Regions from separate parts of the Rhizobium sp. AN68 genome, predicted to be linked through region 1. Evidence: riboswitches for the same ligand, from Rfam matches in the RefSeq annotation. Region 1 holds a riboswitch; the other holds the start of a gene.
The links. A riboswitch is a leader RNA that binds a small molecule or an ion and turns the genes downstream of it on or off. The one in region 1 is predicted to bind S-adenosylmethionine.
Positions count from the first base shown of each region.

Region 2: it holds a riboswitch for S-adenosylmethionine, as region 1 does, so the genes downstream of both, metA (homoserine O-acetyltransferase MetA) here and RBH71_RS14805 (O-succinylhomoserine sulfhydrylase) in region 1, are expected to answer to the same signal.

Region 1 covers NZ_JARWMI010000003.1:355,142-370,800, reverse strand. The annotation lists gene aqpZ (aquaporin Z) at 1-289, opposite strand, end outside; tRNA gene RBH71_RS14815 (tRNA-Gly) at 444-517, opposite strand; gene RBH71_RS14810 (2'-deoxycytidine 5'-triphosphate deaminase) at 574-1,671, opposite strand; SAM riboswitch at 1,745-1,823, shown strand; gene RBH71_RS14805 (O-succinylhomoserine sulfhydrylase) at 1,866-3,050, shown strand; gene apaG (Co2+/Mg2+ efflux protein ApaG) at 3,279-3,671, shown strand; partial or broken gene RBH71_RS14795 (Hsp33 family molecular chaperone) at 3,710-4,700, opposite strand; gene argF (ornithine carbamoyltransferase) at 4,924-5,841, opposite strand; gene RBH71_RS14785 (aspartate aminotransferase family protein) at 5,896-7,098, opposite strand; gene RBH71_RS14780 (GcrA family cell cycle regulator) at 7,529-8,062, shown strand; gene phoB (phosphate regulon transcriptional regulator PhoB) at 8,361-9,044, opposite strand; gene phoU (phosphate signaling complex protein PhoU) at 9,076-9,801, opposite strand; gene pstB (phosphate ABC transporter ATP-binding protein PstB) at 9,900-10,715, opposite strand; gene pstA (phosphate ABC transporter permease PstA) at 10,730-12,052, opposite strand; gene pstC (phosphate ABC transporter permease subunit PstC) at 12,049-13,533, opposite strand; gene RBH71_RS14750 (substrate-binding domain-containing protein) at 13,808-14,842, opposite strand; gene phoR (phosphate regulon sensor histidine kinase PhoR) at 15,038-15,659, opposite strand, start outside.
Region 2 covers NZ_JARWMI010000003.1:2,613,833-2,629,491, forward strand. The annotation lists gene RBH71_RS25725 (ABC-F family ATP-binding cassette domain-containing protein) at 1-1,093, opposite strand, end outside; gene RBH71_RS25730 (thiamine diphosphokinase) at 1,098-1,751, opposite strand; SAM riboswitch at 1,842-1,918, shown strand; gene metA (homoserine O-acetyltransferase MetA) at 2,001-2,927, shown strand; gene RBH71_RS25740 (aldose epimerase family protein) at 3,002-4,021, shown strand; gene mtgA (monofunctional biosynthetic peptidoglycan transglycosylase) at 4,037-4,783, opposite strand; gene RBH71_RS25750 (polyprenyl synthetase family protein) at 4,919-5,833, shown strand; gene RBH71_RS25755 (OmpA family protein) at 5,866-6,528, opposite strand; gene ispG (flavodoxin-dependent (E)-4-hydroxy-3-methylbut-2-enyl-diphosphate synthase) at 6,595-7,845, opposite strand; gene RBH71_RS25765 (MFS transporter) at 7,966-9,156, opposite strand; gene RBH71_RS25770 (DeoR/GlpR family DNA-binding transcription regulator) at 9,169-9,969, opposite strand; gene pyc (pyruvate carboxylase) at 10,114-13,575, opposite strand; gene RBH71_RS25780 (LuxR family transcriptional regulator) at 13,682-14,419, opposite strand; gene RBH71_RS25785 (glucan ABC transporter ATP-binding protein/ permease) at 14,757-15,659, shown strand, end outside.

The sequences.
Region 1 (15,659 bases):
CCGCCGCGACAATCGCCCCCAGAACCTGCGCCACTATGTAAGGAGCGAGGTTCGATGCCGAAAATTTGCCAGCAACGGACAGACCGACGGAAACGGCCGGATTAAAATGACCGCCCGAAATACCCCCGACCGCATAGGCCATGGTCAAAACCGTCAGACCGAAAGCGAAAGCGACACCGAGAAAGCCAATGCCGAGTTCAGGAAAAGCAGCGGCAAAAACCGCACTGCCGCAACCTCCGAACACGAGCCAGAAAGTGCCAAGAAATTCCGAAAGAAGCTTGCGACTCATAACACTCCCCCAATAATGTTACGACCGCATCAACTATTACGTGCAATTTAATTGTAGTCAAGCTAAATCGCATAGTCGCACGTTTGCCGGAGCGATGGCGGTGACATGCGCGCTTTTGGCTGGCCAGGAAGTTGTTTGGATTGCCTTGAAAATATGGAGCGGGTGAAGGGAATCGAACCCTCGTATTCAGCTTGGGAAGCTGCTGCTCTACCATTGAGCTACACCCGCGCCGCGCACAAGACATCGGACAGTTCTTACCGGGTGTCAAGCACCCGACAGGACCATTACTCCGCGCGGAAATGCTTGGAGAGCTTCAGGCCCTGTGCCTGATAGTTGGAGCCAAGGCCGCTGCCGTAGAGGCCATCAGGTTTTTGCAACATGTGCTCGTAAACTAGCCGGCCGACGATCTGGCCGTGTTCGAGGATGAAGGGCACCTCGTGGCTGCGCACCTCGAGAACGGCGCGGCTGCCCGTGCCGCCCGCCTGCGCATGGCCGAAGCCTGGATCGAAGAAGCCCGCATAATGCACGCGGAACTCGCCCACCAAGGGATCGAAGGGTGTCATTTCGGCCGCATAAAGTGGCGGTACATGCACGGCTTCACGCGAAACGAGAATATAGAACTCATCCGGATCGAGGATCAGTTCGGCACGGCCGCGGGCGTATAGAGGTTCCCAGAAATCGAGAACATCGTGCTGAGCCTTCTTGTCGACATCTACCACCGCTGTGTGATGCTTGCCGCGATAGCCAATCAGCCCTTTTTCGCCAAAACCCTTTAGGTCGATGGAAAGCGCGATGCCGCCGCCGGTCACATTAGGGGTTTCGCTGGCGACCAGCATCTCCGTCTCGTGCAATTTCAGAAGCTCGGCTTCGTTGAGCAACGAGTGGCCGATGCGGAAACGGATTTGCGAGAGGCGCGAGCCACGGCGCACGACGACCGGGAAGGTGCGCGGGCTGATTTCCAGATAGAGCGGGCCGGCATAGCCCGCAGGTATCTTGTCGAATTCCTGCGCATTGTCGGTCATGACGCGGGTGAAGATATCAAGACGCCCCGTCGAGCTTTTCGGATTGGCCGAAGCCGACATATCCGCCGGCAGCTCCAGGCTCTCCATCAAGGGCACGATGTAGACGCAACCGGTTTCCAGCACCGCCCCCTCGCTCAGATCGACCTCGTGCAGGCTGAAGCGGTTGAGCTTGTCGATGACTCGGGTTCCGGGGCCGGGCATGAAACTGGCGCGCACGCGATAGGCTTTGGAGCCCAGCCGCAGATCGAGGCTCGCGGGTTGCACCTGATCGACATCGAGATCAGCCTCGCTTTTCAGCTTGCCGCCCGCAAACAGCGCCCTGATCGCGCCATCCGCCAAAATGCCCGTGGTTCTGGTCATGATCATCATTCCTTTTTACGGCGACAAAACCAAAAGGAAAGCATTGACGCAAGCCGGTAACGGCAGTATGGCAAGCTTATCCCGTGGTGATTTGGCCGGTCGGCTTGCAGCCACGTTAAACAAGTGGCTAAAAAGACCGGGTGCTAGGAACCGGTCTGCTTTTGCGACCGGTTTTTTTGTTTTGAGGTGATCACATGAGCAATAAATGGCGCCCGGCAACCCAGCTCGTTCACGGTGGTACGCTACGCTCACCCTATGGTGAAACGTCGGAAGCGATCTATCTGACCCAGGGTTTCGTTTACGAAAACTCCGAAGCCGCCGAAGCGCGCTTCAAGGGCGAAACGGATGGCTTCATCTATGCCCGCTATGCAAGCCCGACCAATGACATGTTCGAAAAGCGCATGTGCCTGCTGGAAGGTGCGGAAGACGCCCGTGCGCTTGCCTCCGGCATGGCCGCCGTGACAGCCGCCATCATGTGCCAGCTGCGTGCCGGCGATCACATCGTTGCTGCCCGCGCGCTTTTTGGCTCCTGCCGTTGGGTGGTAGAAACGCTTGCACCCAAATACGGCATCGAGTGCACGCTGATCGACGGACGCGATCTCAACAATTGGGAAAAGGCGATCCAGCCGAACACCAAGCTGTTTTTCCTCGAAAGCCCGACCAACCCGACGCTCGAAGTGGTAGATATTGCCGGCGTGGCGAAGCTCGCCAACCAGATCGGCGCGAAAGTGGTTGTCGACAATGTTTTCGCCACACCGCTTTTCCAGAAGCCACTCGAACTCGGCGCCCATATCGTCGTTTATTCGGCGACGAAGCATATTGACGGTCAGGGCCGCTGCCTTGGCGGCGTGATCCTTTCCGACAAGAAGTGGATTGAGGAAGAGCTGCAGGACTATTTCCGCCACACCGGCCCAGCCATGTCGCCGTTCAATGCCTGGACGCTACTGAAGGGCATCGAAACCCTGCCGCTGCGTGTCAAGCAGCAGACGGCCAATGCCTCGAAGATCGCCGATTTCCTCGCCGACAGCGGCAAGGTTGCCAAAGTGATCTATCCTGGTCGCGCCGACCATCCGCAGGCAGACATCATCGCGCGGCAGATGTCGGGCGGCTCGACGCTCGTGGCTTTCGAACTGAAGGGTGGCAAGGAAGCGGCATTCGCACTGCAGAACGCGCTTGATATCGTGAAGATTTCCAACAATCTCGGCGATGCCAAGAGCCTCATTACCCACCCTGGCACCACGACGCACAAGAACTTGACCGACGAGGCGCGTGCCGAACTGGGTATTTCCGGCGGGACCTTGCGTCTTTCCTGCGGTATCGAAGATACGGACGATCTGCTGGAAGATCTGGCGAAGGGTCTTGCGGCCGTTTCAGTTTAAGGATTCAATCGCCATGGCCAGACTTCCCCGTCGGGCCATGGCACGCATCCCGCTTGGGTGAAAGCCCGCGTCGGGCAACCAATATTTACCTTTACCGTTATCCCTAACGGTGAAAAAACGGCGCAACAGAAGATGCACGTGGTCGTCAAGTCATTCATTTTCTTGACGATAGCCAGAACCTGTAGTGTAGGATGATGGCAGCAGGGAAAATATCGAGGTGTGGCGCGTATGTATCGTGCTCTGACAAGGGATATCGAGGTAACGGTCGATCCGTATTATCTCGAGGAGCAGTCCGACCCGGATGACGATCGTTATGTCTGGGGCTATAAAGTCGTGATCTCGAACAATTCCGATGTTCCGATAACACTCGTCAACCGCTATTGGCACATCACCGACCAGAACGGACAGGTGGATGAGGTCTACGGGCCGGGTGTCGTCGGCGAAAAACCGCATCTGAACCCCGGCGACAGTTACGAATATTCATCCGGCTGCCCGCTGGATACGCCGTCAGGCCTTATGTTTGGCCATTATGAAATGGAAACGGACAAAGGCGAGGTGTTCAATGTCACCATCCCCGCCTTTTCACTGGATTCACCCGGCCTGTTGCGGGTGCTGAACTGACAAAAAAGCCGCGCCATTCACAAGCGCGGCTCTCCTCGTCAGACGTTTTCAAACTCGCTGACATCGTAACGATAGGTCGTGGAGCAGAACTCGCACGTCACGGCAATCGCACCGTCTTCCTCACTCGCCTTGATCTCTTCAGCGGTGAAACCGGACAGCACACCCTTGATCTTGTCCCGTGAACAGCTGCAACGGTCGAAAATGACCTGCGGATCGTAGATGCGCACGCCGCTCTCGTGGAAAAGCCTGTAAAGGAGACGCTCCACTGGCACCTGCGGATCGGTCAGCTCGTCGGTATCCACCGTATTCAGCAGCGACACTGCCTCTGTCCAGGCATCGTCCTCCGCCACTTCATAATCGCCCTCGTCGCCGTCACCGCCATGGAGATCGCGCATGCGCAAACGCTCGGGCGCCTGCGGCAGGAACTGGGCAATCACGCCGCCTGCACGCCAGCTATGGCGCGGCTTCCCCTTCGCCGTCACGGTCGAAGAACTGGGCAACGCCGAGGCGCACGCGGGTGGGAAGCTGTTCCGACTGACGGAAATAAACCCCGGCGATTTCTTCCAGCGAAGAACCGTCCAGCGGCACAATGCCCTGATAAGGCTGCATGCCGACGCCCTGATCGATGGTGAAGGCCAGAATGCCGGTTCCGAGCAGTTGTTCGGGCGAGGTTTGCCCCGCAGCAACAGCTTCCGCCAGCCGCTCCTCATCGAAACGGGCATAAGCGCGCATGCTCTCGGGGGCTGTGAAATCCGCCACCAGAAGGTCAACCGGGCCGTCGCCCTTGGTCTGCACAGTCAGCTTGCCGGAAAATTTCAGGGATGTGCCGATCAGCGCCGTCAGAACCGTTGCTTCCGCGAGCAGGCGGGCGACAATCTCGGGATATTCGTGACGTTCGAGGATGGCATTCAACAGCGGCCCGACCTGTACGGCGCGACCGCGCACGTCCAGACCTTCGACCTGAAAGGGCACAACCTTGTCGTCGCCAGCTAAATCGAGATTGTCCAGTTCAACCGTTACATCTGCCATGTCATAACTCCTTGGCGAAGCCGTTGCGCCGCTACCGTCCAAAAGTCCGGCTTTTAAAATGTACTTTTTCAGCTTGTCGCACAGAGATCCGGGAAGCGAAACCGCCTCCGGGGACAATCGTGCAAATCGTGAGGTGGCCCGCCAGCGAAAAGCCGACGAGCGTCTTCGAAGCCCCACAGATGGGAATGTGCATCGCCGAGTTCAAGCACCTGGCCGATAGCGGTCAGATGACGCCCATGCACCATGCGATAATGGACTTCTGCGCATGGAGCCGGTTTTCCGCCTCGTCGAAGACCACCGATTGCGGCCCGTCGATCACTGCATCCGTTACTTCCTCGCCGCGATGCGCCGGCAGGCAGTGCATGAACAGCGCTTCCTTGTTGGCCTTCGCCATCAGCGCTTCATTGACCTGATAAGGCTGGAAGATATTGTGGCCGCGCGCCTTGTGTTCCTGGTTCATGGACACCCAGGTATCGGTGACGACGCAATCAGCGCCCGCCACTGCCTTGTCGGCATCGTGGTACAGCGAGATTTCGCCACCATTGTTGCGTGCCCAGTTCAGGAACTTGTCGTGCGGTTCCGAACCCATCGGGACTGCCATCGCCATGCGGTAACCGAAACGGGCGGAGCCTTCCACGAACGAATGCAGCACATTATTGCCGTCACCCGTCCAGGCAATGGTCTTGCCCTTGACCGGGCCGCGATGTTCCTCAAACGTCAATATATCCGCCATGATCTGGCAGGGATGCGTGTCGTCCGTCAGGCCATTGATAACAGGCACGGTGGCGTGTTCGGCAAGCTCGAGCAGACGCGAGTGATCCGTGGTGCGGATCATGATGGCATCGACATAGCGCGACAGCACCTTGGCCGTATCGCCAATCGTTTCCGCGCGGCCCAGCTGCATTTCCGTGCCCGACAGGAAAAGGGTCTCACCGCCGAGCTGGCGCATGCCGACATCGAAGGAGACGCGGGTGCGTGTGGACGGTTTTTCGAAAATCATTGCCAGCATCTTGCCAGCAAGCGGCTTTTCCGCCGTGCCGGTTTTGGTGGCAATCTTGCGCGTGCGCGCATCATCAAGAATTGTCCGCAGATCCTCCGACCCGACGGCCGAGAGGTCCAGAAAATGTTTTGGTGAACCCATTCTAATCTGTCCCATGCTTGCGAGCCCCTGAAGAGAGGCCCGCTCTTGATTTTTTCAGGCGCTTTTTGCCTGTTTCGCAACCGTCAGGGAGGCGGCAGCCGCGTCGATACGTGCAAGACCCTCACGGGCCTCTTCCGCCGTGGTGACGAGCGGCGGCAGAAGACGGATGACATTGTCGCCCGCAGGCACGCCAAGCAGATGCTCTGCGCGCATGGCCTGCAGCAATTCGCCCGAAGGAATCTTCGCCTTGATGCCCAGAAGCAGACCTTCGCCGCGAATTTCGTCGATCACGTCAGGATAACGGTCCTTGAGCGAGGCCAGACCCTGCCGGAAGACCAGCGCGACGTCACGGACCTTCTCGAGAAAACCTTCGGAGAGAACGACGTCAAGCACGGCATTGCCGACTGCCATGGCCAGCGGGTTGCCGCCATAGGTGGTGCCATGTACGCCCGCCGTCATGCCGGAAGCGGCATCTGCCGTAGCAAGGCATGCGCCGAGCGGGAAACCGCCACCGATACCCTTGGCGACCGCCATGATATCGGGCGCAACACCGGTATGTTCATAAGCAAACAGCTTGCCTGTGCGGCCGACACCCGTCTGGACCTCATCGAAAATCAGCAGCAGGCCGTGCTCGTCGCACAATCCGCGCAGGATTTGCAGGAATTCCTTGCTGGGCGAGCGAATGCCGCCCTCGCCCTGGATGGGCTCGATCAGAAGTGCTGCAGTCTCAGCCGTGATGACGGCCTTGAGGGCATCGACATCACCGAACGGAACCTGATCGAAACCTTCGACCTTGGGACCGAAACCTTCGAGGTATTTCTGCTGGCCACCCGCGGCGATCGTCGCCAGTGTACGGCCATGGAAAGCGCCTTCGAAGGACACGATGCGGAACTTCTCCGGATGGCCCTTGGTATAGTGATAACGGCGGGCGGTCTTGATGGCGCATTCCAGGGCTTCCGCGCCTGAATTTGTGAAGAATACCTTGTCCGCGAAAGTCGCTTCCGTCAGGCGCCTGGCGAGTTTTTCCTGTCCCGGTACTTCATAAAGGTTCGAGACGTGCCAGACCTTCTCGGCCTGCGTCTTGATCGCATCAACGAGGTGAGGATGGGCGTGGCCCAGCGAGTTGACAGCAACACCGGCCGCAAAATCCAGATATCGCTCGCCGCTTTCCGTGAACAGCCATACACCCTCGCCGCGCTCGAAGCGCAGGGGGGCTCTTGAAAACGTATCAAACAATGGCGCGCCGGCTTCGGCCATGGCTGTATCACTCCTTGCGCAGATGCGCTGTCAAACTGTTGTCAATAGGCTTGCGGGGTTATCCCTCGCCTGAAAATCAAAATGCCGCCTTGCGGCGGCAGGGGCACTATTGTCACTTCGTTTGCCGATGTCAACAAAAGTCAGCGTTTCCCGGGCTTCTCAAGCACTAGTATGCGGCGGCGGGCCAGCCCCAAGGTGTTGCCTTTCAGACTCAATACGCCAGCAAGTTGGGGAAAACCGGAAAATCGATTCCAGATGATTCCCGCGACTCTTGCCACGGAGTCGGGCTGGCACTAGGTTAATCGCTAATTACTAGACTGCATTGCGGCGGAACTAGTCACCGAAAATCTGGCGGAAACCACGCTTGCGGCATGCGCGCGAGACGGAGAGGGATTCTGCCGAAAATACACGCGACAAGCGGAGAAGCGGCATGAACTGGACAGACGAACGAGTCGAAAAGCTCAAGAAATTGTGGTCCGAGGGCCTTAGCGCCAGCCAGATTGCAGCGCAGCTGGGCGGCGTCAGCCGTAATGCCGTGATCGGCAAGGTCCATCGTCTCAATCTGCCGGGACGCGTCAAGGCTGGCGGTCCAGTGACTTCGGCACGCTCCGCGCCGAAGCGTACCGCTGCCCCTGCACCGCGTGCGACGACTTTCGCAGGTCGCGTCAACGCGGCTCCGGCGCGCATCCTCACCCGTTCGAACGCGGCAACGGCGCTGCACGAGGAGATCGATATCGAGACCGCGCAGGTTCTCGATTACGTTCCTTCCAAGAACGTTGTCACGCCGATTTCCCGTCGCCTGACGCTGACGGAACTGACCGAGCGCACCTGCAAATGGCCGGTTGGCGATCCGCTGAAGGACGACTTCCATTTCTGCGGTTGTGAAGCGCTGGAATCTTCGCCCTATTGCAAGTTCCATGCGAAACTCGCCTACCAGCCGGTGAGCGAACGCCGCAAGGCTTGAGTGTTGCGGCACGCATTCAGCACTCAAAAATTACGGGCCTTCGGGCCCGTTTTTTTTGACAAAAATAAAGCCGCTTTCTGGGCGGCTTGATGGCAGGCCTCACACTTTCCCCTTACCATTGGGCGTGACCCTTCAATCCGGATTTCAACGCGCCGCCGATCTCCTACGGTCAAAACGGACAATGGCATCGAGTTTGGCGGATATTCATATTGAAAAAGCCCGAAACCGTTTCAGATTTCGGGCTTCCTGATTTTTTGGTGCATTACTTCGCCAGCGAAACTATCTGGTTTCGCTTCGCTCAGGCTTCCATCGAATATCCCGCACCACGCACCGTGCGGATGACATCCTGCATGTGCGAGAAATTCAGGGCCTTGCGCAGACGTCCGACATGCACATCGACAGTGCGCTCGTCGACATAGATATCATGACCCCAGACGCCATCCAGCAATTGCGAGCGGGAAAACACCCGACCCGGCGACGTCATCAGGAATTCCAGCAAGCGGAATTCCGTCGGGCCGAGGCGCACTTCGCGGCTTTTGCGGTGAACGCGATGGGTCTCGCGGTCCAGTTCGATATCGCCGCATTTGAGCACCGACGACAGAACTTCCGGACGGGCCCGGCGCAACATGGCCTTGACCCGGGCCATGAGTTCCGGCGTCGAGAACGGCTTGACGACATAATCGTCAGCGCCGGTAGCGAGACCGCGAACCCGTTCGCTCTCTTCGCCACGCGCCGTCAGCATGATGATGGGCAGGCGTTCCGTTTCCGGCCGCATTCTCAAGCGCCGGCACAGTTCGATACCGGAGACACCGGGCAACATCCAGTCCAGGATAAGAAGATCCGGAATGCGCTCCTGCAGCCTGATTTCCGCCTCATCGCCACGGGGTATCGTGTCGACGTCGTATCCCTCAGCCTCGAGATTGTAACGAAGCAGGACGCTCAACGCTTCCTCGTCTTCCACAACTGCAATCTTGGGCACCATATGCTGAACTCCGCAAGCTTCTGCTTGTCTGTTACTCGGTCACCGAACCAAGCGTGTTGGAACTGTCGTCCTTCGGACGCTCGCCCTCCGGCTGGCTGCCGGTGGTCATGTAATAGATCGTCTCTGCGATATTCGTCGCATGATCGCCGATACGCTCGATGTTCTTGGCGCAGAACAGAAGATGCGTGCAGGTGGTGATGTTGCGCGGGTCTTCCATCATGTAGGTCAGAAGCTCCCGGAAGAGCGACGTGTACATGGCATCGATTTCCTCGTCGCGTTCACGGATCGCATTGGCCTTTTCGGCGGAACGCGTGGAATAGACGTCGAGGACTTCCTTGAGCTGCACCAGCGCCAGGTCGGACAGATGCTCGATGCCGCGGGCGAGCTTGCGCGGAACGCCGGTGCCGGCGACAGCGATAACGCGCTTGGCCGTGTTCTTGCCAAGATCGCCGACGCGTTCGAGATCGGCGGCGATACGCAGGGTGCCGATGATCTCGCGAAGGTCTGCCGCCATCGGCTGACGCTTGGCGATGGTTACGATCGCCTTGTCGCCGATTTCGCGCTCAGCGTGGTCGAGAATGGTATCGTCCGAAATGACTTTCTGCGCAAGCGCAGCATCGGAATTGACGAGTGCGCGCACGGCGTCACCGCACATCTGCTCGGCAAGACCGCCCATTTCGGCGATGCGGCGCGTCAGAAACTTCAGTTCGTCGTCATAGGCAGACAGGATATGCGAATGGGTCGTTGTCTGTGTCATGGTCTATTCCTCCGGCTTGGCCTGCATGCGCGTGCCCAACAGCGGGGCACGGCAGAGGCACCAGTCTTGTACGGTTACGATAAAGCACCGGCCGGGGATCAGCCGAAGCGGCCCATGATGTAGTCCTGCGTGCGCTGGTCGTCCGGATTGGTGAACATCTTGTCGGTTTCGTTTTCTTCGACAAGATGACCAAGATGGAACATGGCCGTACGCTGGGAAACGCGCGCCGCCTGCTGCATGGAGTGCGTGACGATGACGATGGTGTAGTTGGTGCGCAGTTCGTGGATCAGTTCCTCGACCTTCGCAGTCGCGATCGGATCCAGCGCCGAGCACGGCTCGTCCATCAGGATCACTTCCGGGCTGACGGCAACCGCGCGTGCGATGCACAGACGCTGCTGCTGGCCACCGGAGAGGCCCGTGCCGGATTCCAGCAAACGATCCTTCACCTCGTTCCAGAGACCCGCTTTCTGCAGGCTATGCTCGACGATCTGGTCCATATCCGCCTTGTTGCGGGCGAGACCGTGGATACGCGGGCCGTAGGCGATGTTCTCATAAATCGTCTTCGGAAACGGGTTCGGCTTCTGGAACACCATGCCGACGCGGGCACGCAGTTCCACGACGTCGATCTGCTGATCGTAGATATCGTCGGTATCGAGCGTGATCTTGCCGGTGACCCGGCAACCGTCGATCGTGTCGTTCATGCGGTTCAAGGTGCGCAGGAAAGTGGATTTACCGCAACCGGACGGGCCGATAAGTGCAGTCACCGTGTTTTCGCGGACATTTAGGTTCACGTCGTAAAGCGCGCGCTTTTCGCCGTAATAAACCGAAACATCCTTGCCGATCATCTTGTATGAGACTTCATTCATTTTCTTGTCCAGCGCCTTTTCAACTGCTGCTTCCGACAACATGTTCATTGCTCTAGCTCCCTCTACCAGCGCCGCTCAAAGCGGCGACGCAACAGGATTGCGCCAACATTCATGAGAATGAGGAACAGAAGCAGGATGATGATAGCGCCAGATGTCCGTTCGACAAAGGCACGCTCAGCTTCGTTCGCCCACATGTAAATCTGCACCGGCAGGGCCGTGGACGGATCCATAGGCGTTGTCGGATAGTTCGCGACGAATGCCACCATGCCGATCAGAAGCAGCGGCGCCGTTTCGCCCAGTGCGTGGGCGAGACCGATGATGGTGCCGGTCAGAATGCCAGGCATTGCCAGCGGCAGGACGTGATGGAAAATCGTCTGCATCTTGGAAGCGCCAAGACCGAGTGCGGCGGCGCGGATCGACGGCGGCACGGCCTTCAATGCAGCGCGGGTGGCGATGATGATCGTCGGCAGGGTCATCAGCGTCAGGACGAGGCCGCCGACCAGCGAGGCCGAGCGTGGAAAGCCCATGAAGTTGATGAAGACGGAGAGACCGAGCAGACCGTAAACAATGGAGGGAACAGCCGCCAGATTGTTGATGTTGACCTCGATAAGGTCCGTCAAACGGTTCTTGGGGGCAAATTCCTCCAGATAGATGGAGGCCGCAACACCGATCGGCAGCGACAGCACCAGCACGATCAGCATCATGTAGAACGAGCCGATCAGCGCAACGCCAACACCCGCGGCTTCCGGACGGCTCGAAGCGCCGTTGACGAAGATGCCGGTATTGAAATGCTTGCCAAGCTGTCCGCTTTCCACGAGCTGGTTCATCCAGCCGAGCTGCTGGTTCGAGATACGGCGGTTTGCTTCATCCCCCGACATGTCGACCTGGCCCTTGAAGGCGCTGTCGACATCACCCGACGCCAGAAGCGTGACGCTGCGCGTGGTGCCGATGACGGACGGATCGGCGACGACGATATCACGCAGCTGGGTGCGTACGCTGTCGGAGATCATGACGTTGACGGCGCGAAGACCGGCCTTATCCGTCGGCGCGACGCCGAGAACCTTTGCCACCGCATCACGGGCGAGGACGGGATAGTTGGCCGTCATCAGCTTTGCCGGATTGGTTGCGCGCTCGTTCTTTGGATCGATGATCAGTTCGGAAAACTCGACCGGAACGGTGATCATCGTCTGCTGGAAGGCGGTGTGACCCTTGGATACGACCGACCAGAGCAGCAGAAAGAGGAAGATGAGGCCGAACGAGATTGCTGCCAATCCATAGGCGCGGAAGCGGCGTTCAGCTGCATAGCGACGCTTGATGCCGATATCACGGCGCGTGGCCTTGTTCACGGCGGCAGCACCGGCCGCCGGAGAAACGATGTCGGTCATTCATATTGCTCCCGGTATTTGCGCACGATGTAAAGCGCGTAGATATTCAGGCAAAGCGTGATTGCAAAAAGAGTTATGCCCAGCGCGAAGGCCACCAGCGTTTGCGGCGAGGTAAACTCAAGGTCACCCGTCAGCTGGCTGACAATCTTGACCGTCACTGTTGTCATGGGTTCGAAGGGGTTGAGCTGCAGGCGGGCAGCGACACCAGCCGCAAGAACCACGATCATGGTCTCGCCGATCGCACGCGACGCCGTCATCAGCACGGCGCCGACGATGCCGGGAAGAGCGGCGGGAAGGATGACCTTCTTGATGGTTTCAGAGCGCGTGGCGCCGAGACCGAGAGAGCCATCGCGCAGCGAACGCGGCACGGCGGTGATGATGTCGTCAGACAGCGACGAAACATAAGGGATCAGCATGATGCCCATGACGAAGCCGGCAGTGATGACGCTCTGCGCCTGGATGAAGTTGGCGTAGTTGCCTGTCGCAAGACCGCTGATCTGCGTGGAAATGTCTCGCAGGAAAGGACCAACGGTCGTCAGCGCGAAGAAGCCGTAGACGATTGTCGGGATGCCCGCGAGCACCTCGAGCAGCGGCTTTACAATCGAGCGAAGGCGCGGCGTCGCATATTCCGACATATAGATCGCCGAAAACAGCCCGACCGGAACGGCGACCAGCATGGCGACGAAACCAATATAGAGCGTGCCGGCGAGCAGCGGGATCAGGCCGAACTGGCCGGAAGAGTCGGTCGCACCGGCAGCGGCAAAACGCGGATCCCATACCGTTCCGAAGAAGAACTGGTGCGCCGGAACCATGGTGAAGAACTGGATCGCTTCTGAAAGCATCGAAAGGACGATGCCGATGGTCGTCAGGATGGCGATGGACGACGCGACGACCAGAGCCGCGAGAATGACCCGCTCCACCCTGTTGCGTGCCCGAAAACGCGGCGCGATTGAACGCAGTGCATAAGCGGCACCCGCGAATGCGGCCAGCAGCACGGTGGCGATCATGCCCAGGCGGCTGGTGGAGGTCATCGCATTCAGCGTCTGGGCGGCATCGACCATGAAACGCTGGGGTTCGCCGGCAATTGCCACGCCCTTCGATGCCAGAAGCGATCTTACCGCAGCCGTATCCGCATCAACCTTTGCGGTTTCTTCCGGCGTCAGACGCTGAAGACCGCGGGCGATGGACGTTACCATGCCGTAGGTCAGGCTCTGCTGCGCTTCGGATTGGGAGCGCACATCTTCGGGAAATTCGCCACGCACCGCAGAGGTAACGATCAGCGGGCTGATAACAAGCCAGATACAGAGAATGAGCGCTGCGGGCAGCACCGCCCAGACGACAGCGTAGGAACCGTGATAACCGGCACGGGAATGCATGCTGGAGGGACGCCCACCAGACAAAGCAACGGCGCGGCGGCTGCCGAGCAGATAACTGCCGATGCCGATCAACACCAGTATCAGCAAAAGGATCGATGTGTTCATTAGAGTTCCCTCGTCGTGCCTCAAGAGCACGGTGCGATATCGGGCAAATCAAAAAGTCATCAAAACGAGACCGCTGGACCATCCAGAGATGCTTGCCGCCTGACTGTAACAAAGTCTGGCAAGCGTCAAGGTTGATACATCCTATCCATCTGTAATCCATCAACAATTATGTGGACGGCGATGGATGGGAACTGTCAACCGTAGACAGCCGCCTTAAGCACAACGGTACCGGAGCGGAGAGAGGGGTGCGGCAGGCCGCACCCCTCCTTGTTTATTACATCGAAGCGCCGGCAGCGAACTTGGAGCGAATTTCTTCGCGTTCTTTTTCCGGAGCGGCAACGAGGCCGTAGTTTGCGAGCGGGGAGTCGGGGCCGATCATTTCGTCAGAAACGAAGAACTCGACATATTCCTTGAGGCCCGGGATAACGCCCAAGTGAGCCTTCTTCACGTAGAAGAACAGCGGGCGCGAAACCGGGTACTTGCCGCTGGCAACGGTTTCCGTGGACGGAACAACGCCGCTGACGGTCGCAACCTTCAGGCGGTCAGCGTTGTTCTCGTAAAATGCGAGGCCAAAAACGCCGAGGCCGGTCTTGTTGGCGTCGATGCGGGCAAGCGTCTCGGTGTAGTCGCCGTCGATGTCGACTGCAGCGCCGTCCTTGCGAACTGCAACGCACTTGGCAGCAGCCTGCTTGGCGTCGGTGATCAGCGCCTTGATGGCGTCGGTCGCCTTGGCTTCCTTGCAGCCGTCAGCCATGATCTTCTCTTCGAAGACTTCGCGCGTGCCGTGCTTGGAACCCGGAATGTAAGCGGCGATCGCTACATCAGGCAGTTCCTTGTTGATTTCCGACCACTTCTTGTAAGGGTTGGCAACGAGCTTGCCGTCCTTGACGATTTCAGCGGCGAGCGCGAGGTACAGATCCTTCGGCTCGAGCTTGATGTCCTTGTTGGAAGAGTCCATTGCGAAGACGATGCCATCGTAGCCGATCTTCACTTCCTGAACGTCGGCAACGCCAGCGGCCTTACAAGCGGCAAGTTCGTCGCTCTTGATCGGGCGCGAAGCGTTTGCAATGTCGATGGTGCCTTCGCCGACGCCGGAGCAGAACGCCTTCAGACCGCCGCCCGTGCCGCCAGACTCAACAACCGGAGCCTTGAAGTTCGGGAAAGTCTCAGCAAAAGTTTCGGCAACGATCTTGGCATAGGGCAGAACCGTGGAGGAACCAGCAACCTGGATCTGGTCGCGAGCAGCGGCGGCGCCAGCGAAGGCGACAGAAGCCACCAGAGCTGCTGCGGAAAATTTAACGAAGTTCATTTGTCTCTCCCGTCGTGGGCTTGTTTGTGGACGCAGCCGATAGCGGCAGACGCTCTTAGCATGCGCTCGGCGGTCTCTTCTTAACCACCGTAACCACTTCCTTTTATGTCACTTCGGTGAAAGATTTGTGACAGCCTAAATTATTGATTTTATTTATAAAATTTTTCGAAGCTAAAGACTGTAATGTACTCTATGTCAGAATCTGACGGTAAAGTCCGTGCCATTGCCCAGTTCCGATTTAATGATGAGGCGGGCGCGGTGGCGGGTGAGGATGTGCTTGACGATGGCAAGCCCGAGGCCGGTCCCTTTTTTGGAGCGACTGTCAGCGACACTGACGCGGTAAAACCGTTCCGTCAGACGCGGCACATGTTCAGCAGGAATGCCCGGCCCCTTGTCAATGACGCTCACCTCCACCGGCTTGCCGGGTTCGGCACGCAGCCAGACATCCACGACCTTGCCTTCCTGGCCATATTTACAAGCATTTTCAACGAGGTTCTGAAACACTTGCACCAGCTCGTCGCGGTCGCCCTGCACTTCTGCCGACCGGTCGGGCAGATGCAGCGTAATAACCACATCCAGCTCGTTGGCGAGTGGCAGCAACGCATCCCGGACATGGCCGATGACTGGGACGAGATCGACCTTCTGGTCCGGCGCAATATTCGCCCGCAATTCCAGCCTTGAAAGCGACATGAGGTCATCCACCAGCCTGCTCATGCGTGTGGCCTGATCGAGCATGATGGCGAGGAAACGTTCCTGCGCTTTGGGGTCGTTGCGGGCCGGCCCCTGCATGGTTTCGATGAAACCGCGCAGCGAGGCG
Region 2 (15,659 bases), 2.3 Mb from region 1:
GAGCGAGCGTATCGTTTGGATTGAGATCTTCACGCTTCTGGTCAAGCGTCGCGATTTCCAGATTGGTGCCGAGCTTTACCGTGCCGCTATCGGGCTGAAGCTGGCCGGTCAGCATCTTCAAAAGCGTTGTCTTGCCGGCACCGTTCGGCCCGACGAGACCGATGCAATCACCGCGATGCACGCGTAGCGAAAACGGCGCGATGATCACGCGCTCGCCGTAAGACTTGGTGATTGCGTCTGCCTCGATGACCAGTTTGCCGGATTCCCGCACCTCCGCAGCCGTCGCCTGCACGCTCCCCTGCGGTCCCTTGTGGCCGCGATAGTCCGCACGCATTGCCTGAAGCTCGCCCACGCGGCGCATGTTGCGCTTGCGTCTCGCGGTCACGCCGTAACGCATCCAGTGTTCTTCACGCTCGATGGCCTTGCCGAGCTTGTGCTGCTCCAGCTCTTCCTCTTCCAGCACCTTGTCGCGCCATTCCTCGAAATACGCAAAACCGCGATTGAGACGACGGGACTGGCCGCGATCCAGCCACACGGTCGAGGTCGAAACCTTTTCCAGAAAACGCCTGTCGTGCGAGATCAGCACCAGCGCGCTACGCGTCTGCTGCAACTCGCCTTCAAGCCATTCGATGGTGGGCAGGTCCAGATGGTTGGTCGGCTCGTCCAGCATCAGAATATCGGGTTCAGGCGCCATGACGCGGGCAAGGGCCGCACGCCGCGCTTCGCCGCCGGACAGGCTATCCGGATGTTCCTGTCCCGTCAGGCCCAGATGCTCGAGAATATAGGTAACGCGATAGGGATCGTCGCCAGGTCCCAGCCCCGCCTCGGCATAGGCCTGCACGGTGTCGTAACCGGCAAAATCCGGCGCCTGCTCCAGATAACGGATGGTGGCGGAGGGGTGACGGAAAACCTCGCCCGACTGCGCCTCGACCAGACCGGCGGCGATCTTCATCAGGGTCGACTTGCCCGAACCGTTGCGTCCGACAAGGCAGATGCGGTCGCCCGGCTCCACCTGAAGATTGGCGCCGTCGAGCAGCGGGGTCACGCCGAAGGTCAGCTTGATGTCATCGAGTTTCAAAATTGGGGGTGCCAAGGCGTCAGGCTCCGGTCAGATCATAATGGCGGGCGAGCACGATGGCTTTTCCGCTTTTCAGCGAGAAATGCACAGGGCCGCCATTCGCGACATTGGAAATAGTGCGGGAAGAGCCGAAAGCAAGCGGGAAATCCTTGAGAGGATAACGCACATTGCCGATATCGAGCCCCACAAGGTCGGTAAACCCGACAACGGAAAACAGCGCACCGGGTGGCAGATCAAGGTCGAACGACCCCGCCAGCAGCGGGCGGGCCTCCTCTTCGCCGGAGGTCAGCGTAACGTTGAGACCACGCTCACTAAGCGCCACCGCGTAAAGAAGGTGCTGAAGTGCGTGGTCGCTTCTCGCTCCACCAAGCGCACCGGCGAGCACCAGAGAACGCGCGCCGCGGGCAAGGGCCTCCGACACCGCAATTTCGCCATCGGTCACAGCCTTTGCAGCGGGATAGGGCTGTCGCACCACATCGGGCCAGGCGTCCAGCAGGTCCTTGTCGGTGGAATCGAAATCCCCCACCCAGAGCTCGGGTGTGAGCCCGAGCGGTGCGGCATGGCGCATGCCGCCATCGGCCGCAATCACACGGCTACCCTCAACCGCCGCTTTGAGGCGGTCGGTAACGGTGACATCGCCGCCAAGCAGAATGGTGAAGCGTTCTCTATCCATGCCCTGCCTTATCGCACCTCAGGCAAAAATGGAAAGGCAGAAACCCGATGAAATCAGCCGATATTGATTTTCGTCGGCTTCGGGATTATGAAACGCCTCAGTGGTGATTTGCCGACCGGCTTGCAGCCACTTTAAAGAAGTCGCTAAAGGGTCGAGGAAAAGGGTAATTTCCTGGGACCGGCTGCGATTTCGCTGCCGGTTTTTTTGTTTTCGCAACGTTCTTTACGTCATCCGAAAAGAGAGTTCGACATGCCGATCAAGATTCCCGATACGCTTCCCGCCTTCGACACCCTCGTTCATGAGGGCGTGCGGGTCATGACAGAAACGGCGGCCATCCGGCAGGATATCCGCCCGCTCCAGATCGGGCTTCTCAATCTCATGCCGAACAAGATCAAGACGGAAGTGCAGATGGCGCGCCTCGTCGGCGCATCGCCGCTGCAGGTGGAGTTTTCGCTGATCCGCATTGGCGGCCATCGTGCCAAGAATACGCCGGAAGAGCACCTTCTGTCCTTCTATGAGACATGGGAGGAAGTGCGCCACCGCAAGTTCGACGGTTTCATCATCACAGGCGCGCCCATCGAGATGCTTGATTATGAAGACGTGACCTACTGGAACGAGATGCAAAAGATTTTCGACTGGACACAAACCAACGTCCATTCGACGCTGAACGTCTGCTGGGGCGCGATGGCCGCCATCTACCATTTCCATGGTGTGCCGAAATACGAACTGAAGGAAAAGGCTTTCGGTGTCTATCGTCACCGCAATCTCTGCCCCTCGTCGATATATCTCAACGGTTTTTCCGACGACTTTCAGGTTCCGGTCTCACGCTGGACGGAAGTGCGCCGCGCCGACATCGAAAAACACCCGGAACTCGAAATCCTGATGGAGTCAGAGGAAATGGGCGTATGTCTGGTGCATGAAAAAGAGGGCAACCGCCTCTATATGTTCAACCACGTCGAATATGATTCTACCTCGCTTTCGGATGAATATTTCCGCGATGTGAACTCGGGCGTTCCAATCAAGCTGCCGCATGATTATTTTCCGCACAATGATCCGGAGCTTGCCCCGCTCAACCGCTGGCGCAGCCATGCCCATCTGTTTTTCGGCAACTGGATCAACGAGATATATCAGACGACACCTTACGATCTCGAAGCGATCGGTAAACTAGCGGCGTAAATTGCGGGATTGCGAATTGCCGGAAAATGACGCAACGTCCGCCGGCAATTCAAAGATATCGGGAGAATGACGCAATGAGCGACGCGGCGGCACGGGAGAATTTCGGTTTCACGGCAACCGGCGAAAAGGTTGAGCGCGTCACCATCTCGAAGGGCGGGCTGACGGCCAAGGTTATCACCTGGGGCGCCGTCATTCAGGACCTGCGCCTCGATGGGCACCAGCCGCCGCTCGTTCTCGGCTTCGATACATTCGAGGACTACAAATATTCATCCTATTTCGGCGCCACACCCGGCCGCAACGCCAACCGTATCGGTGACGGAAAATTCTCGATCGACGGGCACGAATACCAGCTGGAACTGAACGAAAAAGGCGTCAGCCACCTGCATGGCGGCAGCGACGGGATGGGCAAACGTAACTGGATGTTGATGGAACACGGCGAAAGCCATGCAGTTCTGCAGATCATCGATCCCGACGGCCGCGCCGGTTATCCCGGCAATTGCACGGTGACCGCGACCTATACGATCCGCGACGGCGGCGTGCTTTCGGTGGTCTATGAAACGGTGACCGACCAACCGACCATCGCCAATATCTGCCAGCATTCCTATTTCAACCTCGACGGTGCTGATACCGCACTTGGACATGAGATCAGCATCGCCGCTGACTTTTATCTGCCAACCAACGACAAACAGATCCCGACAGGCGAAATCCGCTCCGTCGAAGGCACCGTCTTCGACCTGCGCCACCCGACGCCGATGCGGCGAACGGAGGATGGCGAGCAGGTGCTCTACGACCATAATTTCTGCCTTTCGCCCGAGCGTCGCGCCAAGCGCAAGGTTGCCCGCGCCTATTCGCCCGCCTCCGACATTGCCCTTGAGGTTCACACCACCGAACCCGGCGTGCAATTTTATTCAGCCTTCAAGCTGAATGTTCCCGTTCCGGGCCTCGATGGCCGCCATTATGGCCCCTTTGCCGGTTTCTGTCTGGAAACGCAGATATGGCCGGATGCCGTCAATCATCCCGATTTCCCCTACGCGATCCTGCGTCCCGGCGAGACCCTGCGTCAGGAAACCGACTATATTTTCAAGAAGGGTTGAGGCGGCGGGCTGGGCTCAGTCCAGCACGCATCCCACATAACCGCCCGATGCTCGGGCACGCCGTTCGATAAGGCCGGCAAGCCGTTGCAAACCACGCCCCGGCTTGCTGGCAACGCGATCGATGGGATTGGGCAGAGAAACGGCAAGCAGTGCCGCTTGGCGGGAGCTGAGCTTTGCCGCCGGTACCTTGAAATGGTGCTGTGCTGCGGCCTCGATGCCGTAAATGCCGGGTCCCCATTCGGCAACGTTGAGATAAATCTCCATCATCCGTTTTTTGGACCAGACGAAATCGGCAGCAATCGCCAGCGGTAACTCCAGCCCCTTGCGCAAGAACGAGCGGCCGTTCCAGAGGAACAGGTTCTTGGCCGTCTGCATGGGAATGGTGCTGGCGCCACGGGTGGACGCGCCTTCGAGCGCATTGTTGACCACGGACTGCATCTGGTTCCAGTCAACGCCGCCGTGGAAACAGAATTGTCCGTCCTCGGACATCATGACGGATTGCACAAGGCGCGGCGAAATATCCTCGAGCGGCACCCAGCGCCGGTCATAACCCTGAAGTGTCACCAGATCGGCAAGCATCAGCGTCGAGACCGGCCGCATGAAAGGCAGGGCGTAAACCGGGATCAGCAGATAGGGCAGGATCAGCAACGCCAGCAAGGTCATGATGATACGCTTTGCCAACGTGCGAAAATCCACCTTCGGACTGCTCCGGTCTTCCGCCAGCACGGCGTAATCTGCGTCGCTTTCAGGCGTACTGCTCAATATTCGTCAAAGCCCCGCACCAATCGAAGCCTTTCATATTCCATTGCCGCCTTCAAGGCGAGTCCGGTCAAACAGTTGACCTCAGGAATCACGAAAAGGTTGCCTGGCCCCGCGCGCCATGCCAAAGAGCGCGGCATGGACGCTCAGATGACGAATTTCGAAACGAAGCTGCGCGATAACGCGGCACAGACCGAATCCCTGCTTGGTCGCCTGCTTTCCGCAGAGGCGCGTGCGGATGAGATTACGCGCCCGCAAAACCTGCTCGACGCTATGCGTCATGGTGTGCTGAACGGCGGCAAACGCCTGCGGCCCTTCCTGGTCATAGAAAGCACGGCCTTGCTCGGCGGAAATGCCGAAGCAGCCCATCATGTCGGTGCCGCGCTGGAATGCCTGCATTGTTACTCGCTGGTGCACGACGATCTGCCAGCGATGGATGACGACGACCTGCGCCGCGGCCAGCCGACAGTGCACCGCAAATTCGACGAGGCGACCGCCATTCTCGCAGGCGACAGCCTGCTGACACTCGCCTTCGACATTGTCGCATCGGACGAAAATCCTCTTGAGGCAGACCGCAAGGCGGCTCTCGTGCTCTCGCTCGCCCGCGCCGCAGGCATCGGCGGCATGGCGGGCGGTCAGGCGCTCGATCTGGCTGCGGAAAAGAACGCACCTGATGAGACCGGCATTATTACATTGCAGGCTATGAAAACCGGTGCGCTGCTTCGCTTCGCCTGCGAGGCAGGCGCGATCATCGCGGGCAGCGATGTTTCCGAAAGACAAAGACTGCGCCTCTTCGGTGAAAAGATCGGCCTTGCCTTCCAGCTTGCCGACGATCTCCTGGATCTGACCGCCGATGCCGCCACCATGGGCAAGGCAACCGGCAAGGATGCCGCACGCGGCAAGGGAACGCTGGTGGCACTACGCGGTGAAGACTGGGCGCGCCTCAAGCTTCAGGAACAGGTGGCGGAAGCCTCCGAACTTCTGGCCCCCTACGGCGAAAAGGCCGCGATACTCATCGCGGCCGCCAGATTCATCGCCGAACGGAAAAGCTGAGCCGGTTTCCCGGCTCACCGTTTTTCAGCCAATCAGCCCTTGAGCGGCGAAATCAGCACTTCGACGCGACGGTTCTGGGCGCGGCCATCCGGCGTTGCGTTCGAAGCGATCGGCTGCGAGGGGCCGAAGCCAAGCGTCGAAATACGGCGCTGGTCGACGCCGCGTGCGCCGAGATAATTTGCAACAGACGCCGCACGACGCTCGGAAAGCGCCTGGTTGTGCTGCTGGCTGCCGGTGGAGTCGGTATGGCCGTTGATGTCGATGAGCGTGCGGTTGAACTTGTTCAGCACGATGGCGACGGAATCGAGTGTCTGATAGAAGGGCGGGATGACCTGATCCTGATCCGTCGCGAAGGTGATGTTCGACGGCATGTTGAGAACGATGCTGTCGCCACGGCGGGTAACCGAAACGCCAGTGCCCTGAAGCTGGGCGCGAAGCTCGGATTCCTGACCATCCATGTAATTGCCGATTGCGCCACCGGCGAGTGCACCGATGCCGGCGCCGATGAGGGCTGCGTTGCGGCGACCGACCGGCGAACCGCCGACAGCCAGACCACCGAGAGCACCGACGACAGCGCCGATACCAGCGCCGCCCGCCGTGTTCGACATCTTCTGCTCACCCGTATAGGGATCGGTGGTGGTGCACGCGGAAAGATAGGTCCCGCAAAGGGCAACGATCGCGATTTTTTTGATCATGTGTTTTGATGCTCCGAAGGGTTCAGGCGGTATGACAGTGGAATTTCGGCATTTTCACGGTAGTTTTTACTCCGCCGCATCTTTCCGGCCAAAACGCTTTTCGATGTAATCGATCACAAGCGCTTCAAAATCCGCGGCGATGTTGGGACCGCGCAGGGTGAGCGCCTTCTCGCCATCGATGAAGATCGGTGCAGCGGGGCTTTCGCCGGTTCCAGGCAGTGAAATGCCGATATCGGCATGTTTGCTTTCGCCGGGGCCATTAACGATGCAGCCCATGACAGCAACATTGAGCGCTTCCACACCGGGATATTTTTCACGCCAGATCGGCATGTTCTTGCGAATGTCATTCTGGATATTCTGGGCAAGTTCCTGAAAGACGGTAGAGGTGGTGCGCCCGCAGCCGGGACATGCCGCAACCACCGGAATGAACTGGCGGAAACCCATGACCTGCAGCAATTCCTGCGCCACCTGCACCTCGCGGGTGCGGTCGCCGTTCGGCTCCGGCGTCAGCGAGACGCGGATCGTGTCGCCAATACCGTGCTGCAGCACATAACCCATGGCAGCAGACGAGGCGACGATGCCCTTGGAACCCATGCCGGCTTCGGTAAGACCGAGATGCAGTGCGTGGTTGGAGCGTTCCGACAGCATCGAATAAACGGCAATCAGGTCCTGTACCTGGCTGACCTTGGCAGACAGGATGATGCGGTTGCGCGGCAGGCCGATTTCTTCGGCAAGCTCTGCGGAAATCAGTGCCGACTGGACGATGGCTTCGCGGGTGACCTGACGGGCAGAGAGCGGAAAACCCTCCTCCTTGTTCTTGTCCATCAGCGTCGTCAGCAATTCCTGGTCAAGCGATCCCCAGTTCACACCGATGCGAACCGGCTTGTCATAACGGATCGCCATTTCGACGATTTCGCCGAACTGCTTGTCCTTCTTGTCCTTGAAGCCGACATTGCCGGGATTGATGCGGTATTTCGCCAGTGCTTCGGCACAGGCCGGATGATCGGCCAGAAGCTTGTGGCCGATATAGTGGAAATCGCCAATCAGCGGCACGTCCATTCCAAGGCGCAGCAGCCGTTCGCGGATTTTCGGCACAGCGGCAGCGCTCTCATCGCGATCGACGGTGATGCGCACCATTTCAGAACCGGCCTGGAAAAGTGCCGCCACCTGCTGCACGGTGGCGTCGATATCCGCCGTGTCGGTATTGGTCATGGATTGTACGACGACAGGCGCACCGCCACCCACGATGACGCCCCCTACGTCGACGGCAACGGATGCACGGCGGGGCTTTGGATCGTAATCGGCGTGTGACGTCATGGCGGTCTCTGGAGCTTGCGGCAAGGTCTGGCAATTGAGGTGAAACAAGGGGGCCTGCTTGTCAACACCCAACGCATAAGAGCTTCTACTTTACCGCAATCATGGCAAAATTCGAGACGCCTATTCCTTGCCCGCACCATCCGCATGCCGGGCGAGCCGCGAAAGCAGCAAAACCACCACATGCAACAACGGCAGAGCGAGAAATACGCTGGCGAGGCCGGTATGTTCGGCAATGAAGCCGATGGCCGAGGGTGCTACCAGAATCCCGGAATAACCCATGGTGGTGACGACCGACAGGCCGATGCCGGGTGCCAATCCCGGCATGTTCCCCGCCGCCGAAAAGGCGATCGGCACCATGTTGGAAATACCGATGCCGGCAATCGCGAAGCCGATGATCACAAACGTGGAATTTCCCGCAAGACCCGCAATCAGAAGGCCCGCAATCGACATGACCGAGCAGAACCGCAGGGTATTGACCGCGCCGAACCGGTCGCGCACCAGATCGCCGGCAAAACGCATGGCCGCCATGGTCATGGAAAAGGCCGCGAAAGCGAAACCGGACTGGGACACGGAAGCGCCGAGTTCATTGCGCAGATAAAGGGCACCCCAATCGAGGATCGCGCCTTCCGGAATCATCGAAAACAGCGCCATCAGACCGATAATCCACGGCAAGGGCGTCAGCGGCAAGCGACCTTTCGGACGCTCCTCCTCGGCATGCGGGCGATCCGCAAGAACGCGCGGCCACGCGACGACGAGCAAAACAAGGGCGATGACCGTCAACGCGATCGCATGCCCCTGCACGCCAATGGCCGTGATGAGATAGCCGCCAAGACCGGCACCGATCAGGCCGCCCAGGCTCCAGAAAGCATGGCACGACGACATGATGGCGCGGCGCATGTCACGCTCGACCGCCACCGCATTGGCGTTCATGGCGACATCCATCGCCCCTGTCAGCCCGCCGAACAGGAAAACCGCAATCACACCTGCCCAGATCGTGTCTGCCCAGGAGATGAAAAGCAGTGTCGGCAAGAAAATAGCCGCACTCGCAAGGCTGACCGTTCGCGATCCGAAACGGGCGATCTGGGAACCGGCGATCGGCATGAAAACCAGCGAGCCGACGCCGAAAACCAGAATGATCAGGCCAAGCGCACTTTCACTGAGGGATAACCGCGCCGCAAATTCCGGTATTTTGGGCGCCCACGATCCCATCATGAAACCGTTCATCAAAAACAGCAGGGATACACCGAGCCTGTGCCGCGTCAGATAGGACGAGCGCTTGACCGTCGGCGAAAATGTCGTGGGGCCGTTCATCGGTAATATCCTTCAGACTTGACCGTGAGAGAGTTGGACGGCGTCATCGCCGCCGAAATGAACTTGTACGCCTTTAGCCGACAGCGCCTCGACCAATGTGCGGTCGGCGTCATGTTCCAGCACCAGGGAAAGAGGCGGAGAAAAGTCGTGCACGTGAAACGCCGCCTTGTGGCCCAGCTTTTCCGTGGTGATGGCGGCAACAATCCGCTGGCTGGCGCTGCAGGCAAGCCGCTTGAACACGGCATCCTCGAAAATATCCGCCGACAGGCCGGTCTCAGCCGCAACACCGCAAACGCCAAGAATACACAGTTCGGGCCGCATCAGCTCGAGTTGCCGCAACGCCAAGGCGTCGATGGCCGCACCGACGGCCGGATCGACCTTGCCGCCGATCATGATCAAATCGATATCGGCCCGCCCCGTGAGTTCAGCGGCAATAGCAGGCGTATTCGTTACCACCGTCAATTTGAGACCGGCGGGGACAGCTCTTGCAATGGCCAGATTGGTGGAGCCGGCATCGATGAAGACGACCATGCCCGGCTCAAGCAGCGGAATTGCTGCGCACGCCAACGAAGCCTTGCGATCGGCATCCTCGGCGATCCGTGTCTTCAGCGGCACCGTCTTGCTATCGGAAAGCAACGCCCCGCCATAGACGCGGAGACACTCCCCGCGCGCCGCCATATCCCGCAGATCCCGGCGGACCGTATCTTCCGAAACGCCGAAATTCTGGGCCAGATCCTGCGCAAGCACGCGGCCGCTTTGCCGCAACTGTGAAAGGATGAGCGCCTGCCGCTCGCTGACAAAATGATCGCTCATCGGGACTCATGCATAAACAGGAACAAACGTGCACGAACATGCATATTTGAGTTTTAGCGAAGGTGCAACAGCAAAACGCCCGCCGGGAGGGCGGGCGTTTATAATGAAAGACAAAATATCGCGGCTAGCGATGCCGTGTGGGCATCATTCCGCGTAAGCGATCAGCAGATCCTTTGCGTCGATCTGGTCACCCGGGCGCACGAGAACCTCGGCGACCTTGCCATCGCGTTCGGCGTGAAGCGCAGTTTCCATCTTCATGGCTTCGATGGAGAGCAGCACGTCGCCGGCCTTGACCTCCTGACCCTGGTTGATGAAGACGCGGCTGATGACACCCGGCATCGGCGCACCAATATGTGTGCCATTGCCGAGTTCCGCTTTGCGGCGCACCGCAGAGCCGGATGCGCCATGAGCGCGATCCGGCACCTTGATGCGGCGCGGCTGGCCGTTGATCTCGAAGAACACCGTCACCATGCCCTTATCGTCAGTGCCTGAAGAGGCTTGATTGACGATGACCAGCGTTTTGCCGCGCTCGATATCGGCAAACAGCTCTTCACCGTCCTCCATGCCGTAGAAATACGCATGGGTGGGAAGCACGGAAACCGGACCGTAGGTCTCGGAGGTCAGCGCGAAATCGGTGAACACCTTCGGATACATCAGATAGGATGCGAATTCGAAGTCGTTGACGGAACGCTCGAGTTTGGTCTCGATCGCCTTTCTCTCCGCATCGAGATCGGCATCCGGCAGCAATGAGCCGGGACGAACCGTATAGGGCGCGTCACCCTTCAGCGCCTTTTTCTGCAGGGCTTCCGGCCAGCCGCCTGGCGACTGTCCAAGATCGCCCTTCAGCATCGAAACCACCGAGTCCGGGAAGGACACTTCGCGATCAGGATTTTCCACGTCGGCGACCGTCAGATCCTGGCTCACCATCATCAGCGCCATATCGCCGACAACCTTGGAGGACGGCGTGACCTTGACGATATCGCCGAACATCCGGTTGGCGTCGGCATAGGCCTGCGCGACCTCGTGCCAGCGGCTCTCAAGACCGAGCGAGCGCGCCTGCTCCTTGAGATTGGTGAATTGCCCACCGGGCATTTCATGCAGATAGACTTCCGAGGCAGGGCCCTTCAGATCGCTTTCGAAAGCCGCATACTGGTTGCGCGCCGACTCCCAGTAGAACGAGATGCGGCGGATCCATTCCGTATCGAGACCCGTATCGCGTTCCGATCCGGCCAGCGCTTCCACGATGGAACCGAGGCAGGGCTGGGACGTGTTGCCCGAAAGCGCATCCATGGCGGCATCCACCGCATCCACGCCCGCATCGACGGCGGCAAGCACGGTCGCAGCCGCAATGCCGGATGTGTCATGCGTGTGGAAATGGATAGGCAGGCTGGTCGCCTCCCTCAGCGCCTTGAACAGCACCTTGGCAGCGGCAGGCTTCAGAAGTCCCGCCATATCCTTGACGGCGATGATGTGCGCGCCTGCACGCTCCAGCTCGGCGGCGAGGTTGGTATAATATTTCAGGTCGTATTTTGGACGCGCAGAATTGAGGATATCGCCCGTGTAGCAGATGGCCGCTTCGCAGAGCTTGTTCTCCTCGGCGATCGCATCCATCGATACGCGCATATTCTCCACCCAGTTCAGGCAGTCGAACACGCGGAACAGGTCGATACCGCCCTTCGCAGCCTGACGGACGAAATATTTCACGACATTGTCTGGATAGTTCTTGTACCCGACGCCGTTCGCACCGCGCAGCAGCATTTGCAGCAGCAGGTTCGGCGCACCCTCGCGGATCAGCGCCAGGCGCTCCCACGGGTCTTCCGTCAGGAAGCGCATGGAAACGTCGAAAGTGGCGCCGCCCCAGCACTCCAGAGACAGAAGCTGCGGCAAGGCCTTGGCATAGACGCTTGCGACGCCGGCAATGTCATGGGTACGCATGCGTGTGGCCAGCAGCGACTGATGGCCGTCGCGCATCGTCGTGTCCGTTACCAGCACCCGCTTTTCGTTGCGCATCCAGTCGGCAAAGCCCTTCGGCCCCAGCCGGTCGAGCAATTGCTTGGTGCCATCAGGCGTCGGCGCATCGATGTAGGGAACCACCGGCTGTGCCGCATTTGCCGGTGGCCTGACGCGGCCCTTGGTTTCCGGATGCCCGTTCACCGTCACATCGGCAAGATAGGTGAGCAGCTTCGTAGCGCGGTCCTGACGCTTGACCTGTGCAAACAGCTCCGGCGTCGAATCGATGAAGCGGGTCGTATAGGTGTTGTTGCGGAAACTCGCATGGCCAATGATGGCCTCGAGGAAGGTCAGGTTGGTCGCAACACCGCGAATTCGGAATTCGCGCAGCGCGCGGTCCATGCGGCTGATCGCTTCATCCGGCTGCGGCGCCCAGGCCGTTACCTTCACCAAAAGCGGATCGTAATAACGGGTAATGATCGCCCCCGAATAGGACGTCCCGCCATCCAGACGAATGCCGAAGCCGGACGCCGAGCGGTACGCCGTTATACGGCCGTAGTCGGGAATGAAATTGTGCTCCGGGTCTTCCGTGGTGATACGGCACTGCAGTGCATGGCCGTTGAGGCGGATATCTTCCTGTTTCGGCACGCCCGATTCCGGCGTGCCGATGGCGGCCCCTTCCAGAATATGGATTTGCGCCTTGACGATATCGATGCCGGTCACGACTTCGGTGACGGTATGCTCCACCTGAATGCGCGGATTGACCTCGATGAAGTAGAATTTGCCGGTATCGACATCCATCAGATATTCGACCGTGCCGGCGCCGATATAATTGGTCGCAGCCGCGATCTTCAAGGAATAGGCGGCCAGTTCCTGACGCTGCGCTTCGCTGAGATAGGGTGCCGGCGCGCGCTCAACCACTTTTTGATTGCGGCGCTGGATCGAACAATCGCGCTCGAACAGATGTACGACATTGCCGTGGGTATCACCGAGAACCTGGCTCTCGACGTGGCGGGCGCGCTCGAGCAGCTTTTCGAGATAGACCTCGTCCTTGCCGAAAGCGGCCTTCGCCTCGCGCTTGGCCTCGGTGACCTCGCGTGCCAGATCCTCCTTTTTGCGGATGGCGCGCATGCCGCGACCGCCGCCGCCCCAGGAGGCCTTCAACATCACGGGATAACCGATCTCTTCGGCCAGCCGCTCCACCTCGGCCATATCGTCCGGCAGCGGCTTGGTTGCAGGAACAACGGGAACATTGACCGAGATCGCCAGATTGCGGGCGGCAACCTTGTTGCCGAGCTGGCGCATCGTATCCGCCGTCGGTCCGATGAAGGTGATGCCAGCCTTGTTACAGGCCTCAACGAATTCGGGGCTTTCGGACAAAAGGCCGTAACCGGGATGGATCGCGTCCGCGCCGGAAAGTCTGGCCACGCGGATGACCTCCTCAATCGAAAGATAGCTCTCGATTGGTCCCATATCCTTGGCGAGATGCGGACCCCTGCCGACCTGATAACTTTCATCCGCCTTGAAGCGGTGCAAAGACAGCTTGTCCTCTTCCGCCCAAATGGCGACGGTTTTTATCCCCAGCTCGTTCGCTGCCCGGAAAACTCGGATCGCAATTTCGGATCGGTTGGCAACAAGTATTTTCGATATTTTCAAGACGGTCTCCCCACACGCCAAAACAGAATTTCTGCTGCACTGCGGAATTAAGCAGCAAAACCCGGTCTTGAAAAGGGCAATTCGGGAGAGAAGCGTACTGTCGTAACTAGCTCAGCAAGCCGTTGCGAAAGGCGAGTGCTACAGTATGCTGCCTGTTCTTGGCGCTGAACCGACGCTGGATTCCATTGATATACCAGTCGACCGTGTGATTGGAGATCGATAGCTGGCGTCCAATTTCGGTTGAGGTCATGCCATCAGCCATCAGCGTCAGAACTTCCATTTCCCGCCTTGTAAGTTCAAGAGCGGAAACATTCGGCGCGTTGTTGAGGTTATGGACCTGGCCTGAAAGATCGAGCAGACGCCAGAACACCGCGCGCGTGGCCGCATCCAGCAGCTCAACGTGCAACGAAGGCAATTGCCGGTCCTCGCCGCCAAGGAACACCGCGCCGATGAATCCCGCGCGCCCGTGCACCGGAAAGGCATACCCACCCTGCAGACCGTAACGGCCGGCATCGTGAAAAAACACATTCGCCCTTTTTCGATGCATCGCGCGGGGCAGGCCCTCAAGCGCCTCTTTCCACTGAAACGGCTTGTGCACCATGCCGATCACCTTACGGACGGGATCGACGAGATTATATTTCTTGGCGCGGTAGACCTCGATCCACCCTTCCGGGAGATGTTGTGCGAGAATCTGGCCGGTGGAAGCAAGCTCCCCGGTCATCCGCCGGCTGACGAGGAAATATTCGAAACCATATTCGCGAATAAGTGTTACAAATTCGGAGCGAACACGATCAGCGTTTCCCGCCTGGTAGCACGCAGAGATGAAGTGAAGAATATCATGCATAAAGACACATGCCCGGAGCTTGGCTGGAAGGGATGACATGAAGGACATGGTCCCGCGAGGACGTCATGTTACTCGGGCGCCGGTCGGTTCAGACTGAACATATCGTCGTTAGCAATCCCTGAAACGAACATGCAAAATCTTGTGACGGCGTCCCCTAGAAACATCGGGTTCAGTTTTTTTTCGGTTCGCACGCGTGCTCGGTTTGTTAAGCCGCCATTCAGACTGAAAGAGCGATAATTACACAAATTTCGCCGTCTCATGCAACCTTGCTAAAACAGCATTGTATTGAGACCGAACAATCAACCGCTCGAAACAGACGCTGGACTGGATTGAAAATTTGACTTTGTTTCAGGTTTACACACGCGCCCTGCGCTATCTGACCGTACATAAATGGCGGGTGTTGATCGTTGTCATCGCCAACATCATTCTTGCAGCGATCACCATTGCCGAACCCGTGCTGTTTGGACGGATCATCGACGCCATCTCTTCCGGCTCCGATGTCACGTCCATCCTCATCCTGTGGGCGGGTTTCGGCGTCTTCAACACCGTGGCTTATGTCGCTGTCGCCCGCGAGGCCGACCGGCTAGCCCACGGTCGCCGCGCGACCCTGCTGACGGAAGCCTTCGGCCGGATCATCTCCATGCCGCTCTCCTGGCACCATCTGCGCGGCACCTCGAACGCGCTGCATACGCTTCTACGCGCCAGCGAGACGCTGTTCGGCCTGTGGCTCGAATTCATGCGCACGCATCTGGCGACTTTCGTCGCGCTCGTACTGCTTATTCCGACAGCCATTGCCATGGACCTGCGCCTCAGCTTCGTCCTGATCGGTCTTGGCATCGTCTACTGGTTCATTGGCAAGTGGGTGATGGGCCGCACCAAGGATGGCCAGGCTTCGGTCGAGGAGCATTATCACAGCGTTTTTGCCCATGTCAGCGATTCCATCAGCAACGTGTCCGTCCTGCACAGCTACAACCGCATCGAGGCTGAAACGAAGGCGCTGAAATCCTTCACCGAAAAACTGCTGAGCGCCCAATATCCGGTGCTCGACTGGTGGGCTTTCGCAAGTGCCTTGAACCGCACTGCCTCCACCGTTTCGATGATGATCATCCTCGTCATCGGCACCGTGCTGGTGAAGAACGGCGAATTGCGCGTCGGTGACGTGATTGCCTTCATCGGTTTCGCCAATCTTCTCATCGGCCGTCTCGATCAGATGCGTCAGTTCGTGACCCAGATTTTCGAG